3 regions of the Lachnospira sp. genome follow, and region 1 is predicted to be linked to each of the others. Evidence: predicted binding sites of a transcription regulator. Region 1 holds the regulator's gene; each other region holds the start of a gene.
What was found. The regulator Rex, encoded in region 1, represses fermentation and respiration genes when NADH is low (regulators of the CRP and FNR family bind a similar motif). The targets are predictions, from matches to a motif close to ATTGTTAANTANTTAACAAT.
Positions count from the first base shown of each region.

Region 2: a site for Rex is predicted at 1,976-1,995, ahead of fucO (lactaldehyde reductase). Genes of this name have one in related genera too.
Region 3: a site for Rex is predicted at 2,855-2,874, ahead of QVA17_RS02465 (iron-sulfur cluster assembly scaffold protein). Genes of this name have one in related genera too.

Region 1 covers NZ_JAEEVD010000007.1:29,542-35,522, reverse strand. The annotation lists gene QVA17_RS03500 (vitamin B12 dependent-methionine synthase activation domain-containing protein) at 1-212, shown strand, start outside; gene QVA17_RS03495 (homocysteine S-methyltransferase family protein) at 274-2,727, shown strand; gene QVA17_RS03490 (redox-sensing transcriptional repressor Rex) at 2,844-3,488, shown strand; gene QVA17_RS03485 (hypothetical protein) at 3,658-4,290, shown strand; gene QVA17_RS03480 (NAD(P)H-hydrate dehydratase) at 4,280-5,941, shown strand.
Region 2 covers NZ_JAEEVD010000002.1:77,012-82,992, reverse strand. The annotation lists gene QVA17_RS01570 (GGDEF domain-containing protein) at 1-16, shown strand, start outside; gene QVA17_RS01565 (histidine phosphatase family protein) at 17-553, opposite strand; gene fucO (lactaldehyde reductase) at 735-1,883, opposite strand; gene QVA17_RS01555 (HAD family hydrolase) at 2,255-2,899, shown strand; gene QVA17_RS01550 (diaminopimelate dehydrogenase) at 3,125-4,111, shown strand; tRNA gene QVA17_RS01545 (tRNA-Gly) at 4,770-4,841, shown strand; gene QVA17_RS01540 (aminotransferase class I/II-fold pyridoxal phosphate-dependent enzyme) at 5,500-5,981, opposite strand, start outside.
Region 3 covers NZ_JAEEVD010000004.1:57,589-63,569, forward strand. The annotation lists gene QVA17_RS02460 (GGGtGRT protein) at 1,074-2,093, opposite strand; gene QVA17_RS02465 (iron-sulfur cluster assembly scaffold protein) at 2,109-2,801, opposite strand; gene QVA17_RS02470 (histidine phosphatase family protein) at 3,017-3,580, opposite strand; gene QVA17_RS02475 (L,D-transpeptidase) at 3,812-4,531, opposite strand; gene QVA17_RS02480 (cytidylate kinase-like family protein) at 4,537-5,163, opposite strand; gene QVA17_RS02485 (hypothetical protein) at 5,245-5,772, opposite strand; gene QVA17_RS02490 (RluA family pseudouridine synthase) at 5,841-5,981, opposite strand, start outside.

The sequences.
Region 1 (5,981 bases):
TAAGTCATCAAAAAGATTTCGTGAAGGTTCTTGATGCCACAAAAAAGATAGGAATAACCGTTGGGAATTCCCACATGATGATTCCTACAAAGTCAGTAACCGCAATTATTGGCCTTAGTAAAGAGGAAATTAAAAAGGCTAATAGAAACTGCGCAGATTGCAATTTGATGGGAAATTGTAACATTTTAAAATCAGGAAATCACTGCTATTAAGCGGTATTCTTAAAACAAGTAATAAAGTAAATGTGTATTGTAATAAATGAGGAGTAAAAAAATGACTAAGAAGGAAAAGTTTAAGGAACTCTTAAAAAAGGACTATGTGCTACTTGATGGCGCCATGGGAACCATGCTTCAGGCAGCAGGCATGAAGGTGGGGGAAACACCGGAAATGCTTAATATCACTAATCCTGAATTAATAGAGTCAATTCATGAAAAATATTTTTTGGCCGGTTCAGATATTGTCTATGCCAATACATTTGGTGGAAATGAATATAAGCTCGAGGAGTGCGGCCATTCCGTGGAAGAACTTGTAACTGCAGGTATTAAGCTTGCAATTAAGGCAAGAGATAAGGTAAAGCCAGAGGGTTTAGTAGCCCTTGATTTAGGCCCAATTGGAATCCTACTTGAGCCCACAGGGGTGCTTTCCTTTGAGGCAGCTTATGACATGTATGCTAGATGCGTAAAGGCTGGTGCTGCAGCAGGGGCAGATTTGGTGGTATTTGAGACTATGACAGATTTGCTTGACCTTAAGGCAGCTGTGCTTGCAGCAAGGGAAAACTCAGATTTGCCAATTCTTACAACTATGACTTTTGAACAAAATTTACGTACCTTTACAGGTTGTAGCATTTCCGCTTTTGGCCTTACAATTTCAGGCCTTGATGTGGATGCCCTTGGAATTAACTGCTCTCTTGGTCCAAAGGAATTAGAGCCAGTTATTAAGGAACTTAGAAAATGGACTAACACTCCGCTAGTTTTAAAGCCTAATGCAGGCCTTCCAGACCCAAAGACAAACCTTTATAATGTCACAGCCAAGGATTTTGCCCTTCTTATGAAGGATTTAAGAAAGTATGGCATTAAGATTTATGGAGGTTGTTGCGGAACTAATCCTGAATTTATAGAAGAACTTAGTAAGATGTTTAAGGAAAATGGCAACATTAAGGCAGAGCCTGTTGAGGTTCCTGCAGCTATTTGTTCAGCCACTAAGACTTGCGTTGTAAATGAGCCAAGAGCCGTAGGTGAGCGAATTAACCCTACAGGTAAGAAGAAGTTCCAGCAGGCTCTTAAAGATAGAGATATGGACTACATTTTAGGTCAGGCTCTAGAGCAAACTAGCGCCGGTGCTGACATTTTAGATGTAAATGTAGGCGTGCCAGGTATTGATGAAGTGGAGATGATGGTGGACACAATTAAAGCCCTACAGTCAGTGGTTGATGTGCCTCTCCAGATTGATTCCACAGATCCTTTAGTTTTAGAGGCTGCCCTTCGAGTTTACAACGGTAGAGCCCTAGTAAACTCTGTTAATGGTGAAGAGGAGTCCTTAAAAAATATATTGCCAATCTGTAAGAAATACGGTGCAGCAGTAATTGGTCTAGCTCTTGATGAAGATGGAATTCCAAAGAAGGGCGAGGATAGAGTAAAGATTGCAAAAAAGATTTTAGATAGAGCCACAAGCATTGGAATTGATAAGAAGGATATTTACATTGATTGCCTTACCTTAACAGTTTCAGCAGAACAGGAAGGGGCAAGAGAAACGCTTAAAGCCCTACAAACAGTTAAGAATGAGCTAGGACTTAAGACAATTCTTGGTGTTTCTAATATTTCCTTTGGTTTGCCAAATCGTGTATTAGTTAATCACATTTTCTTAACCATGGCTCTTCAGGCAGGTTTAGATTTATGTATTATTAATCCAAACCTTCCTGAGATGATGGGAGCAATTAGAGCCTTTAAGGTACTTGCTTGCTTTGATGAGAACTCAGTAGATTATGTGGCAGCCTATGCAAATATGCCTCAAACTAAGATAGTTCCTGTATCAGAAGCAAAGACAGCAGGAAATAATCCAAGCGCAAACACTAATATTAACCTTCAGGAAAAGAAAGGAAATTACGAGCTTTCAGATTTAGCTTATGCTGTAAAGAAGGGCCTTAAAAGTGAAGGTGCAGCAGTAACAAGAGAGTTACTAACTAAGATGGATTCCATGGACATTGTAAATAAGTCCTTAATTCCAGCCCTTGATGAGATTGGCGTGGAATTTGAAAAAGGAACTCTATTCCTACCTCAGCTAATTATGGCAGCTTCAGTAGCATCAGAGGCCTTTGATGTAATTAAGGAAACCCTTAATAAAGATAGTGATGAGACAGTTTCAAAGGGAAAGATTGTCATTGCCACAGTTAAAGGCGATGTTCATGATATTGGAAAAAATATTGTTAAGGTATTACTTGAAAACTATGGCTATGAGGTTATTGATTTAGGTAAGGATGTGCCATACGAGGATGTTGTTAACGCTATTAGAGATAATGATGTTCACCTTTGCGGCCTATCAGCGCTTATGACTACAACTCTTGTTTCTATGAAGGAAACAATTCAGCTTATTCGTGAAAATAATCTTGATTGTAAGGTCATGGTAGGTGGTGCTGTACTGACCCCAGAATATGCAAAAGAAATAGATGCAGATTTTTATGCAGCCGATGCTAAGGAGTCTGTAGATATTGCTAAAAGAGTGCTCGGTTAAATTGTGATAAATGTATTTTGACATTTTTTTAACATTAGTATATAATGCAAGAAGCACAAATACATCGCAAGTTTAGCACTTGATGATTTATATAGAAGTAAGAATGGAGTAAGGATATGGAAGAGAAAGAAGAAAAGAAGATATCGGCGGTTGTTATTAGAAGACTGCCAAGGTATTATAGATATCTTGGTGAGCTGGTTGAGAATGATGTACAGCGCATTTCTTCTAAAGAATTAAGTGAGAAGATGAAAGTAACAGCTTCTCAGATTCGACAAGATCTTAATAATTTTGGTGGCTTTGGCCAGCAGGGATACGGTTATAATGTTAAGTATCTTTATGACAAGATTGGTAAGATTTTAGGCGTAGACGAACCACATAACATGATTGTAGTTGGTGCTGGTAATATTGGTCGCGCTATTTGTAATTATTCAGACTTTTCTAAGCGTGGATTTGTAATCAAGGGCTTATTTGATAATAACCCTGAAGTTGCTGGAAAAGAAGTTGCAGGAGTTAAGGTTTATAACTCTGAGGGAATTGCCCAGTTTATTAAGGACAACAATATTGAAATCGTAGCTCTTACACTACCTAAGGTAGCTGCTAAGGAAGTTGCTAATATCGTTGTTGAGGCGGGAATTAAGGCAATTTGGAACTTTGCACCAGTAGATTTAAATCTTCCAAAGGACGTTATTGTTGAGAACGTTCATTTATCAGAAAGTTTAATGAGACTTTCTTATGCAATAGCTAATCAAGAGAAACACTAAGAGCTATTAATTAAAGAGAAATTATTAAGAACCTAGAGCTAGGATAGGCTTTTAAAAGCCAAACCTATAATCTAGGTTCTTTTTATTTTATATTAATTTTCTTGTTTTCTTTTTTAGAATGTAAGATAATTAAAATATAAATAATCTTAGTTATTTTTGGGGGATATAAATGACAAATTTTTCGTATGAGAAGATCAAGGATTTAGAGGGAATTGCAGGAGTTCCCATCCTTACTTTAGATGAGAGATGGTACAAATTAATACCTGCAAAATATAAAACAGACGAGATTAAATACTGGGAAAAAGAAGTCAATGAATTATTAAAGCAACAAGGACAAGCTCACAATGATATAAAAGAGGTCAAAAAGATTAAAAATCAGCTAATCCAGGAAGTAGTTGAGGCCATGGAGGATGATGATAATAGTGAGGCCAAGAAAAAGAAGATGGAGCAAAATCAGCGTCTAATTCAAGAGGCAAAGGATAAGATTGCTAAACTTGAAGATGAGGCTTTAGATTTTCCAAAGGAGCTTGCCAATGCTAACAAGCACTTAATTGCGGAAACGCTAAAGGTGGTCTATGAAAGGCTTAATAACAACGCAGAGGATATTGAGCTTTTGTCTAAACTAATAGATCAAACAAGAATCAAGTTAAAGAAGAACATCGTTATAAGACAGGATAAGGAAGAGGCTAATGAGAAAATGTATACCTATATGCACGATATCTTTGGCCCGGACTTTAGTAACGAACTAGATAAGTTAAATGGCGACTTTAAAATAATGGGAGACAGGAAAAATGAAGATTGAACTAATTGATAGTAATCAGGCAGCAGCTATCGATAAATATACGATAGATATTTTAAAGGTCCCTTCTCTTTTGCTTATGGAAGAGGCAGCAAAAACAGCCTTTAATGAAATAATAAAGGACTTTAAGGAAAAGGATAAATTCTTTATTACTGCCGCTGCAGGAAATAATGGGGCAGATGCCCTAGCAGTAGCTAGAATGCTTTATTTGGCAGGTTACACGAATTTAGACATCCTTTTGCTTGGCAGTAAATTTACTAAGCAAAATGAGACACAGCAGGAAATGTTAAAGGCCCTAGGCCTTACAATCTATAAAGATTTAGAGGAAATCAAGAACTTAAATAAGGATTATGACTGCATTATTGATGGCCTCTTTGGAGTGGGCTTAAAAAGAGATATTGAGGGCAAATATAAGGAATTAATTGACTATATCAATTCTTTATCTGAGCCTAAGCCATATGTCATAGCTCTTGACCTTCCATCTGGTCTTGATGCCTCAACTTCCAAAATTTATGGGACTTGCATAAAAGCAGATAAGACCATTTGCTTTGGCTATGAGAAAATCGGCCTTTATTGTGGCAAGGGTCCAAGTTATGCAGGAGAGATAGTCTCTACACCTATTGGCCTTAATGATAGCCAGAAACTAAAGGAAATTGGTGGGGCAAAAGAAGTTCAAAGTCCGAAAGATGCCAAAACTTCGGCAGTAGATGCCCACACACTGGCAATCAACGAATTTAGCTGTCTTCAGACAATCGGCAATATCAAAGCGGTCTTTGGAAATATCCTTAAAGATAGGGATTCTGAATCAGAGGAAATTAGAAAGACACTAGATAGTAGAGTGAAAGCTGGCAATAAGGGCAGTTATGGCAAGGCCACAATTATTGCAGGCTCTAGTGGAATTGGCGGGGCGGTTATTCTTTCTGCTAAGACAGCGGCTAGAATGGGCCTTGGTATGGTAAAGGCTTTGACACATTTTTCTAATCGCGAAGCCCTACTTACAAGCCTTCCAGAGTGCCTAATTGATGTTTATGAAAATGAATGCCCTATAGATACTTTAAAAGCTGCCCTAGACTTTGCAGATATAGTGGTTTTAGGACCAGGTTTATCTATGAATGAGGCAGCAACAAAGCTTTGCAAGGACACCCTAGAACTAATTAATAAGCCAATAATAATTGATGCAGATGCCCTAAATATTATTGCTAGGGATAATTTATTTGATTGCTTAAGGGCAGCAGCTGACAGGCTAGAGGGCAGAATAGTCCTAACTCCACATTTAAAGGAGATGGAGAGACTAACAGGAATAGCTGTTAAAGACATTAAGGCTGACCCTGTTGGAGTGGCTATGGAATTTAGTAGCAAATATCATGTGATTTGTTGCCTAAAGGATGCAAAAACTGTAGTAACTGATGCTAAAAGAGCCTATATTAATCAGGCAGGTAATGATGGCATGGCAACAGCAGGTTCAGGAGATGTGTTAACAGGCGTTCTTGCTGGCATTTTCTCTTATAAATTTAGTGACCCCCTACTTGCTGCAATTACAGGGGTAAATATTCACGCTGTGGCAGGAGATATGGCAGCTAAATATTTATCTGAAGAAATGATGCTATCTGGTGATATAATTAAATATGTAGACGAGGCCTTAAAGGAAAGATAGCTAGAGTTTGCTTTACATTGGATTGGAATGTATGGTATAT
Region 2 (5,981 bases), on a different contig from region 1:
TAGTAGAGAAAACTAATTAGATTTCGTAACGTCTGAGTTCGCAGTTTTTCATCTTACATGCTGCAAACTCTTCATTTGTCATATCGTGAAAATAGCTCTCTACCATACGAATTATGCCATTATGAGCCACTAAAAGATAAACCTTTTGGGGCTCTTTTTTTATATCTTCTAAAAGAGAGTAGATTCTGTGAGCACATTTTAACATAGATTCTCCGCCCTCAAAGGAATTAACAAAGTTTTCCTTGGCCTTTGCAAATTCAAGACCATCTCTTGGAGTTCCCTCGTACTTGCCGAAATTTTGCTCCATAAGTCTTTCTTCTTTTCTTGCTGGGATTCCAGTGATTTCGGAAATGTGTAGGGCAGTGTCCCTAGCTCTAATTAAAGGTGAGTAGATGATTTCATCAATCTTTATATTTTCCTTCTTAATCATTTCCCCAAGTTCAATTGCCTGCTTGTGACCAAGCTCAGTCAGCTCCACGTCTGTGCTGCCACAAATCTTATTGGCCACATTCCAAACGGTCTGACCATGTCTAGTATAGTAAAAAACTGCCATAACGCCTCCTAATTTTCCATCCTTAATTTGCTTCTTTTTTCGTTCTTGAAATTCCAACTTTATTGGAATTCTAACGTTCTTGAAATTCTAAAATCAAAAGAGCCAGAGATAAATTCCTTACCTCTGACTCATTTTAACATATATTTACCTGATTAACTAATGATTTAGGCAAAAGCTCATTTTATAAAAGAGCTCTATAAAGGCCTTCGATTTCTTCTACTGTTGGCTGCTTTGGATTTCCTGGGAAACAAGCATCAGCGTGTGCTGACTCTGCAAGGAAATGTACATCCTCATCCTTAACGATATCCTTTAAATCCTTAGGAATTCCAACATCTGCAGAAAGCTTAGCAACAGCATCAACGGCTGCCTTTCTGTACTCGTCCTGAGACATATTTTCAGTACCTTCTACACCCATTGCCTTAGCAATATCTCTAAACTTCTCGCCTGTAGCATCAGCGTTGTAAGCCATGATAGATGGGAGAAGAATTGCATTTGCCACACCATGAGGTGTATCGTATACAGCACCTAGTGGGTGAGCCATTGAGTGAACCAAGCCAAGACCTACATTAGAGAAGCCCATACCTGCTACATACTGGCCAAGTGCCATGCCTTCTCTGCCTTCTGGCTTATTCTCAACAGCAGCTCTTAAGTGCTTAGAAATAAGCTCGATTGCCTTTAAATGGAACATGTCTGATAATTCCCAAGCTCCATTAGTAATATATCCTTCAATTGCATGTGTTAAAGCATCCATGCCTGTTGCAGCTGTTAAGCCCTTTGGCATTGATGACATCATGTCTGGATCAACAACAGCCACGATTGGAATATCCTTAGGATCAACACATACCATCTTACGATTCTTTTCAGCATCAGTAATTACGTAGTTAATTGTAACCTCAGCTGCAGTACCAGCAGTAGTTGGAACTGCGATAATTGGAACTGATGGTTTCTTTGTATCAGCTACACCTTCAAGGCTTCTAACGTCTGCAAAATCTGGATTGTTAATAATAATTCCGATTGCCTTTGCAGTATCCATTGATGAACCGCCACCAATTGCGATGATGTAGTCAGTTCCAGCCTTCTTAAAGCTTTCAACACCTGTCTGTACATTTTCAATAGTTGGATTAGGCTTAATGTTAGAATATAATTCATAAGCTAAACCAGCACCATCAAGCACGTCTAATACCTTCTTAGTTACCCCAAATTTTACTAAGTCTGGATCAGAGCAGACAAATGCCTTCTTAAAACCTCTTTCCTTAACTTCAGTTGCAATCTCCTTGATTGCGCCTGCCCCATGATAAGAACGTTCATTAAGTACAAATCTGTTTGCCATATAAAAACCTCCACTTATATTATTTATTTGACAATGCCACTAAATCATGTCGTTTTTGCACAAAAATATTAGTTGTCACCCGTCAAATCCTTCTAGTTAATATTTTAACACTTTTTGAATATAGTACAAGTATTTTAAGGCAAGTTTTAAAAATTATTTTTATATATCTTTTTATCTGATTTCCCTTATGAAAATGTAGTATTTGCCTGTTTTTCCAAAAAAAGTAAAGTAATACTTTGCCTCTGCTTTACAGTTAGTGATAAAGAACTTATAATTAGCCAAAAAGTGTTGGATAACAAACTAAAGATTTCAATTAATTTCTAATAGCTAATGGAATTTAAGTAAGTTACCTGATAGGAAAGGAATAAAAAATGAGATATAAATTAGCTGTCTTTGATTTAGATGGAACCCTTCTTGATACCTTAAAGGATCTTTGGGCTTCAGTAAATGTAATACTTAAGGCTCACAACCATCCTGAAAGAAGTCTTGAAGAAATCCGACAATTTGTTGGTAACGGTTCTGTAAAACTTATAGAAAGAGCAGTGCCAGCAGGTACAAGTAAAGAAGAAGAAAAAATCATCCACGATGAATATAAGGAATATTATGACAAGCATTGTAACGACTTAACTAAGGCTTACGATGGTATTTTAGATGTCCTAAAAGTTCTTAAAAATAATGGAGTAAAACTTGCCATTCTTTCAAATAAGCCAAACTTTACAGTGGAAAAGCTTAATGATATTTACTTTGAAGGTCTTTTTGAAATCGCAAGAGGCTCTCTTCCTGAGGTTGCTGTAAAGCCAGCACCAGACTCGCTTTTAAGAATTCTAGAGGAGTTAAAGATTGCAAAGGAGGATACTGTTTACATCGGCGACTCAGATGTTGATGTAAATACAGCTAAAAACGCAGGGGTTGATGAAATCGCCGTTACCTGGGGCTTTAGAGATAAGGACTTTTTAGAGGCAAACGGAGCCACAACATTTGCAAATAAATGCGAGGAACTTCTAGATTTAATCTAGTTATATAGTTCTTAAATGTAATTAAAGATGTAATCTGCCTGTTTACAGGTATTTTTTTAGCCCAATGTTATGCGATACATTTTTTTAAAAAAATTTTGCACAATCTATTATAAGGTTATATAATATTTTATGTGTCTTAATCCGGTGGAGATTTTAAATACATTTTCATCCAAATATGAAGATTATTTATGAAAAATCTCGACCAAGTTTATGGAGGTAAAAAGAATGAGTATTAGAATTGGTATTCTAGGTTATGGTAACCTCGCTCGTGGAGTTGAGAGTGCCATTAGACAAAACGATGATCTTGAACTTGTTGCTGTATTTACAAGAAGAGATCCAAAGACTGTAACTATAAAGACTGAAGGCGTTCCAGTTGATTCAGTTGATAATGTAGAAAGCTATGTTGATAAGATTGATGTCTTAGTATTAGCTGGTGGTTCTGCAACTGATTTACCAGAGCAGACTCCTAAGTACGCTAAGTTATTCAACGTAATCGACAGTTTCGATACACATGCAAGAATTCCTGAGCATTTTGCAAATGTTGATGCTTCAGCTAAGGAATCTAAGCACGTTGGAATCATCTCTATGGGATGGGATCCAGGTATGTTCTCACTTCTTCGTATGATTTCAACTTCTGTTTTACCAGAGGGTGAAAACTACACATTCTGGGGTCGTGGTGTTAGCCAGGGTCACTCAGATGCTATTAGAAGAATTGATGGCGTTGTTGATGCTAGACAGTACACAGTTCCTATTGAAGCTGCTGTTGAAAGAGTACGTTCAGGTGAAAACCCAGAACTTACAACAAGAGAAAAGCATTTAAGAGAATGCTATGTTGTAGCAGAAGAAGGCGCTGACCTTGCTCGTATCGAGAAGGAAATCAAGGAAATGCCTAACTACTTTGCAGATTACGATACAACTGTAAACTTCATCTCTGAAGAAGAATTAAAAAAGAACCATTCAGGTCTTCCACACGGTGGTTTCGTACTTAGAAGTGGTGTTACAGGCTTTGACAAGGAACATAAGCACATCATCGAATACAAGCTTACACTTGATTCAAACCCAGAATTTACAGGTTCTGTAATTGCAGCTTATGCAAGAGCAGCTTACAAGCTAGCTAATGAAGGTTCATTTGGTTGTAAGACAGTATTTGATATTGCTCCTTCATACATCAGCCCACTTTCAGGTGAGGAATTAAGAAAGCACTTATTATAATTTCATTTCGGTGGAATTGTAGTGGAATGGAGGCTCCCAGCGAAAGCTGGGAGCTTTTTTAGTGGTGTTTTGTGTTTATCCGGGAATTTTGGCATATTCTCGGGGATTTTGTCGTTTATCCGGGAATTTTGTCGTTTATCCGGGAATTTGGGCATATTTTCGGGAATTTTGTCGCCAGAATTCTAATTTTACTTTGATTTGTGGTCAAAACTTGCTATTTACTGTTTTACAGGCACAAGAATTGTTCTCTTTATTTAATTACCCTATAATTCCTTGTGACTTTTATTTAGTGATTTGCTTCCTATAAGCACAAAGCAACTTGCTTAGTCCCTTCAGGCTTATGTAGAGTAGTGACTTTTTTCTCACTTTTATTAATTTGCAGCCACATTATGTCCAATTTTTACAAAAGCATTTAAGAAAGGTCTGTGGCTATAAAAGCTAGATAAGTAGAATATAGTCACACAGCTAATAAAGAATAATAAAAGCAAGTAAAAATGAAGACAAGATTATAGTAATTTATAAAATGTCGTTTTTATCAATAATTTACAAACTGTCTTTTTTCGTATTTTACGCAATTTTTTTCAAAAATACTGTTGACAAAAAATGTCTGACCATGTATTATTAAACACGTGCTGCGGCACACAACAAATTAAGACATGCGCGAGTGGCTCAGTGGTGGAGCACCTCCTTGCCAAGGAGGGGGTCGCGGGTTCGATCCCCGTCTCGCGCTCTACTAGAAAGAAGAAGCATTTTGCTTCTTCTTTTTTTGTTGTTTAGCGAAGGAGATTGAACCTCGCTCCTTTCTGGAAGCTCTCGTATTAGAAGTGCTTCGCACTACTCGTGCCTACATATCAACTGCAAGCAGTTGCTACAATGGTTGCGTTTTTGGCTATAACTTATCCATATAATAAATACAGGCACAAGAAATCTTAATTATCTTTAATAATCAGAGAATTTCCTGTGCCCTTTTTCCACTATTATACAATTATAGCCAATTACAGCTTTTTCCGATACTAAAGCTAGAAGGATTCTTGTGCTTATTCTTACTAGATTCCTTAATCATAGCCACTCTGTGTCGTATTTTTACAAAAAGCTTATAAGAGACCCTGTGCCTGATTTATACAATTCTAAAGAATAAAGTCAAAATCACCATTTCCGTCCAGTTCCAATTAAGCAAGTTTGTGCTTTTCTTAGCTTATAATCCTTCCTATAGGCACAGAAACCCCGGCAATTCACCACTTGCTTCCTTAATCACCGACAGCTCAGCACTCCCGTCCAGTTCCAATTAAGCAAGTCTGTGCTTTTCCTAGCCTATAATCCTTCCTATAGGCACAGAAACCCCGGCAATTCACCACTTGCTTCCTTAAGCTCCGGCAGTTTACCACTTCCTACAATTCTCCAAAGATTTCCTCAATCTTCCAAGCCGGAATTACCAACGCAAATCTTACATATCCTTCTCCGAGGCTTCCAAAGCTTGTGCCTGGGGTGCAGAGGATGCCGTATTTTTCTAGGGTGTTGATAACAAAGTCGGTTGAGTTTACATTTTCATCAAGAATCTTAGCCCAGACAAACATAGAGCCCTTCGAGCCCATAGGCTTAAGGCCAAGCTTGTGAAGGTTAGCCTCTAGGACATCTCTACGCTTCTCGTATCTAGCGCAGTTTTCCTTAACGTAAGACTGGTCGCCGTCAAGGGCGGCAATAGCAGCCTTTTGATAGATGTAGCTAGTGCCGTAATCGTACTGGCTTCGGATAGATTTAAAGCTCTTTATTATATCCTCGTTTCCAATAAGGAAGGAGAGGCGTAGGCCAGTTAGATTGTAGCTTTTTGAAAGTGAGTTAAACTCGACGCCCACATCCATGGCGCCATCAG
Region 3 (5,981 bases), on a different contig from region 1:
CTTGCTTTCTTTCTGGAACTAAACAAAGAAGCTTATTATTCTCTCTCAATTTTGCCTTAGATTTCCGGGGTTTGTGCCTCTATTACTGTATTTTCGGGTCTTTAGTCACTGCTAGCTTGATTTCTTTCTGGAACTAAACAAAGAAGCTTATTATTCTCTCTCGATTTTGCCTTAGATTTCCGGGGTTTGTGCCTCTATTACTCATATTACTGTTTATAAGGCACTATTTTTTAATTTCCATTTCTTTATTAATTCTTCTAAATTGACTTTTTATCAAACAATCAATAAATTTAGCCACTTAGCTTAAATCTCATTTGTGACTTTTTCTAGCACTTATGATGATAAAAGCACATCAGAAAATAGTTAAATTTTTTGACGGTGGCTATACTTACTAAATTCTTAAATTTAGGCACAGGTTTTAAATTTTGATTTCTTGGTCGTTTGACTTTATTTCAACATATCCTTAAAATAGTCAAATCCTTTCAAATAGAGCTTTTTAAAATTGTGCCTTAACTTATTTGAATACGATTCACAGGCACAAATAAGCCGAATTTAGAGGCTCTAAAAGAGCCCGTCACCTAAATAGAAAAGTAAGCAACTCAAATCTATTAATTATAGGAATCTCCCCCACTCCAAAACAATAAAAAAAACAAGCTCGCTATGACCGGAACACAGCGAACTTGCTTCTTTTAAGTACTTATAAAATTGTAGGTCAAAGACCTATTTGATTTAAATCAATAGATTCTAAAACTCTCATGTCCTTCTAACATGTCGACTTATTAAAACTTCAATCAAGCTTTAAAATCCTTTTATTTATAGATTGTAAAATCTAATATCGACAAATTTAAATACTAATTATATCTAGAATAATTAATATCTAATTGGTGACTGCTAACTGCAATCTTAGTGTTTGAGACTAATCTTGTATTGCTAAAAAGCCTAGTTAGTAATCTTTTTATTTTGTGCCTTGCTTTCATTTTCTAAATGTGATGGATCAGATCACATCTAGAAAAATGATAGCTTGGCTAGAATTTAATTTAAATTATAAATTATAAATGTGTGTTCTAATAATCTTAGAACTTACCTGCCTTAGCAGCTTCTTCGATAGAAACGGCAGTTGAAACTGTCATACCTACCATTGGGTTGTTACCAGCACCGATAAGACCCATCATTTCTACGTGGGCAGGAACTGATGAAGAACCAGCGAACTGTGCATCTGAATGCATACGTCCCATAGTATCTGTCATACCATATGAAGCTGGACCTGCAGCCATGTTATCTGGGTGAAGTGTACGTCCTGTACCACCACCTGAAGCTACTGAGAAGTACTTCTTACCAGCTTCAAGTCTTTCCTTCTTATATGTACCAGCTACTGGATGCTGGAATCTTGTTGGGTTTGTAGAGTTACCTGTGATAGAAACATCAACGTTTTCCTTCCACATGATAGCTACACCTTCCTGAACATCGTTAGCGCCGTAGCAGTTAACCTTTGCTCTTGGAGAGTTAGCATCCTTTGAGTAACACTTTCTAAATGCTTCCTTAAGTTCGCCTGTCTTGTAGTCATACTCTGTTTCAACGTATGTGAAACCGTTGATACGAGAAATGATCTGAGCAGCATCCTTACCTAAACCGTTAAGGATAACTCTTAAAGGAGTCTTACGAACCTTATTAGCCTTCTCAGCGATACCGATAGCACCTTCAGCAGCAGCGAATGATTCGTGACCTGCTAAGAATGCGAAACATTCTGTATCTTCTTCAAGAAGCATCTTTCCTAAGTTACCATGTCCTAAACCAACCTTACGACGGTCAGCTACTGAACCTGGGATACAGAAAGCCTGTAAACCTTCACCGATAGCTGCAGCAGCTTCTGAAGCCTTACGGCAATCCTTCTTAATAGCAATAGCAGCACCTACTGTGTAAGCCCACTTTGCATTCTCAAAACAAATTGGCTGGATACCTTCGATTAAGTGATATACATCGATACCAGCTGCGTCTGTAATTTCCTTACATTCTTCAATTGATGAGATACCATATTCCTTTAAAACAGCGAGGATCTGTGGCTCTCTTCTTTCATATGATTCAAATAATGCCATTTTTATATCCTCCTATTACTGTCTTCTTGGGTCGATGCACTTAACAGCGTCATCAACTCTACCATATTGTCCAGATGCCTTCTTTAAAGCTGTTTCTGCGTCGTCGCCAGCCTTTAAGAAATCCATCATCTTACCAAAGTTAACAAACTTATAACCAATGATTTCATCATCTTCGTCTAATGCAACTTCTGTGATGTAACCATCTGTAAGTTCAAGGTAACGTGGTCCCTTAGCTAAAGTACCGTATGTAGTACCAACCATTGAACGAGTACCCTTACCTAAATCTTCAAGACCTGCACCGATCTGAAGTCCGTCTTCAGAGAATGCTGACTGTGTTCTACCATAAACGATCTGTAAGAATAATTCTCTCATAGCTGTGTTGATAGCATCACATACAAGGTCTGTATTAAGAGCTTCAAGAAGAGTAAGTCCTGGAAGAATTTCAGAAGCCATAGCTGCTGAATGAGTCATTCCTGAACATCCGATTGTCTCTACAAGAGCTTCCTGAATAATTCCGTCTTTTACGTTAAGGGAAAGCTTACAAGCTCCCTGCTGAGGTGCACACCAGCCAATACCGTGTGTATAGCCAGATATATCCTCGATTTTCTTTGCCTGTACCCATTTTGCTTCTTCTGGAATAGGAGCTGCGCCATGGTGTACTCCCTGTGTTACAGGGCACATGTTTTTAATTTCTGTTGAATATAACATATGTTCCTCCATTAATAATAATTTATAGAAACCTTACCTTACTATAATAGTTTATTGATAATTTTTTCTCAATACAAAATTGCAAATTTCTGAAAAAAACACAAAAAATACAGTAAAATCAAGGCTTTATTCATATTTACCCTTTATTATCAATGGAATTAAAATATGATAAAGTTTATCAATAATAACATTTTTGCTTAAATAATATTAGTCCCTTAGTTGGCCTTTAAAGCATCTAAATTAATAAGCTTGCAGTTAGCAATACTCTCCTTCCAGAAATCGTCTACGTCACGATTAAGATAATTGCAAATGATACTAGAATTTGCAGCGCCATGCCCAACGATTAAGACATTCTTACCCTCTTTAAGAAGAGGATAGACCTTATCTTCAAGAAAATCCTTAGTTCGCGCAAGTAAATCCTTAGTAGATTCCCCATTTTTAGAACCCTTATAGTTCTTTGGATCAGTAAAAAATACATTTACAGGACAACTACTATCCTCAAAATAGTTAGTAATTCCCTCGTATTCACCAAAGCCCATCTCTTTGATTCGCTCATCTATAATAATAGGAGTGTCCCTGCCTTCAAGGAAAAGCTCTGCAGTCTGTCTAGCTCTAGTTAAAGGCGAACAAAAGCATATATCAAAATCTATCTCTTTATTCTCCTTTGCCGCCTCACGAGCCATACTAATACCCTGCTCATTTAGTGGAATGTCCGTCCAGCCCTGTAGCTTCTTTGCCACATTCCAATCAGTTTTTCCATGTCGAATAATATATAACATAATTACACTTCCCTATTTCTTTTATTTAACAGGGCACATTATAGCACAGATACTGCCTTTCTTTAAAGAGCGCCTTTAGGAAAATGTATCTAACCCCACTAGATTCTAAATAATCCTCCACCCACAACAACAAAAACCGGTAGATTTAAGTTAAACTCCATATAAGTAACTCAAAAACCTACCGGTTAATCTTTTATACATTTTATCTTTATATCATTAAATTTTACATTCTTACTTTGTATCTGTTGGGTCGCGATAGCCTGAACTTATTGTTTCAAACTCCTCTAGATTCACGCCCTCGTCCAAATCGAAATTATCTAGGATATAGACTGGTGTGTTGATGCCACAATTTTCATAAATCCACTTAGCATTGCTAACGGTCATGTGAATTGAGCCGTCTAGAGACGCATTTCCAATATTGTTATAAGAATTCTTGTTTAAAGAATTGTCTGTTTCATTGTAGTAATATGCTGCTGAATATAAAACCTCTGAATTGTCCAATTTAGAAGCATAACGGCAATATGAAGTATCAGAAACTTTCCACCATAAAGCCTTACGGGAAATGAAAGTCTCACCTACACTTGCGTCTTCACTTACTGAAACCTTAAATGCCTTAACAACTATAGTGTATTTTTGATTTTCATCCATCTGGTAAATAACTGCAAAATTCTGAGATTTATTAATCTTGATGCAATAAGACATATTAGTTGCAACATAGTTTGACTCGCTCTCTGTAGCTTCCTCTGTGATGTCGTTATTTACATCCTCGCTTGTTGCTTCACCATTCTCATTATTAATATTATCCTGATGCATCTTAATAACTGTCTTTAGGGCAAAAAGCAAAAAGACAAATACTACTATCATTAAGATCAGGTAAATCTTTGAATTTCCTCCAGTGATCCATTTTCCAAAATCAAATTTCTTCTTTCCTTTAAATCCATTATCCAACATAAATACTACAAATTCTTTTCCTTTAATTCTACATAATTTAATATGAGCTCGATAGCGCCCTCTATTCCTACATCTCCAGTATCAATGCAAAGGTTGTAGCTCTTAGCCTCGCCCCATCTCTTACTAGAATAGTAGTTATAATAGCTAGCTCTCTTCTTATCTGTCTTCTGAATGAAGTCAGCTGCCTTGTTATCGTTTAGCTCATAGATTCTCTTGATTCTCTCCACTCTCTTCTCAAGAGGTGCCTTAATAAAGACATTTACTGCAAATGGATTGTCCTCAAGAGCGTAATCTGCACAACGACCAACGATTACGCAAGACTCTCTTGCAGCGATTTTCTTAATGGCATCGAACTGAGCAAGGAAAACCTTGTGATTAATAGGCATGTCCATATATGCATTAGTATATCCAAGAGAATAAGTATCCATAACTAATGAATATAAGAAACTACTTGTTGGCTTCTCATCCTGAGCTGAAAAAAGCTCTTCTGCTATGCCACTTGCCTTAGCTGCCTCAGATAATAATTCCTTGTCATAGCACTTAATGCCTAGTTTAGCAGCAAGCTTCATACCTACTTCATGACCGCCACTACCAAATTCTCTGCCAATTGTTATAACAGTTCTCTCATTCATAATTCATACCCCCTTGAATAATTTTTAAAATCATCGCTATATGAATGAACAAAAATTTATATAATTATTATAACATTTATCTTATTCATTAGGCAACAATTCCGATAGGAAATTTCCTATCTTTGCCCCAAACTTATTAACTGTAATTTCCTTTGTACTTGGCGTAATTACTGCAATCCTAATATTTGAAAAACCTCTAGCTCCAAATAGATAATTCTTCTTAAAATTACTCTTCTTAATAAGCTGCGAAACCTCATAAGTAATAGGATTCTTTGTAATTATAATAAAGGAAATGTAGCTACACATGTGATTCTTTTGTGGCCATCTTTTATCTCCACGGACGAAATGTGGCTCAATATTATCAATAGTCCACTGATAAAGCTCCTTAAACTTCTCTGGGTCTAAATCATCGCAATTTATAAAGAAAAGATGCTCATAGCTTTTCGAGTCCCATAATTTCGCATCCTTAGCTGTCTCAAATTTATTCTTGCGATCGTAATTATATGCATAGACCACGAATTTCCTGTCCTTAAACCAATAGTTATGGTAAATGTCAAAACTATCGGAAATGCCATTTAAAATCAAATCAATATATTCTCTACGTCTCATGATGACCTCCAAAGTTAGATATATTTTAAAAGCAATATAAGCAATCCCCTAAAAACGCTTTTTCTTAGTTAACTTGACTTTCTTAATTTCTCTAATAGTTCCTTAAAATAATCTGGCAATTCCGCGCTAAACTCCACATATTCTTTTGTACGAGGATGTATAAAGCCAAGAACTCCAGCATGCAAAGTCTGGCCCTGCAATTTGAAATT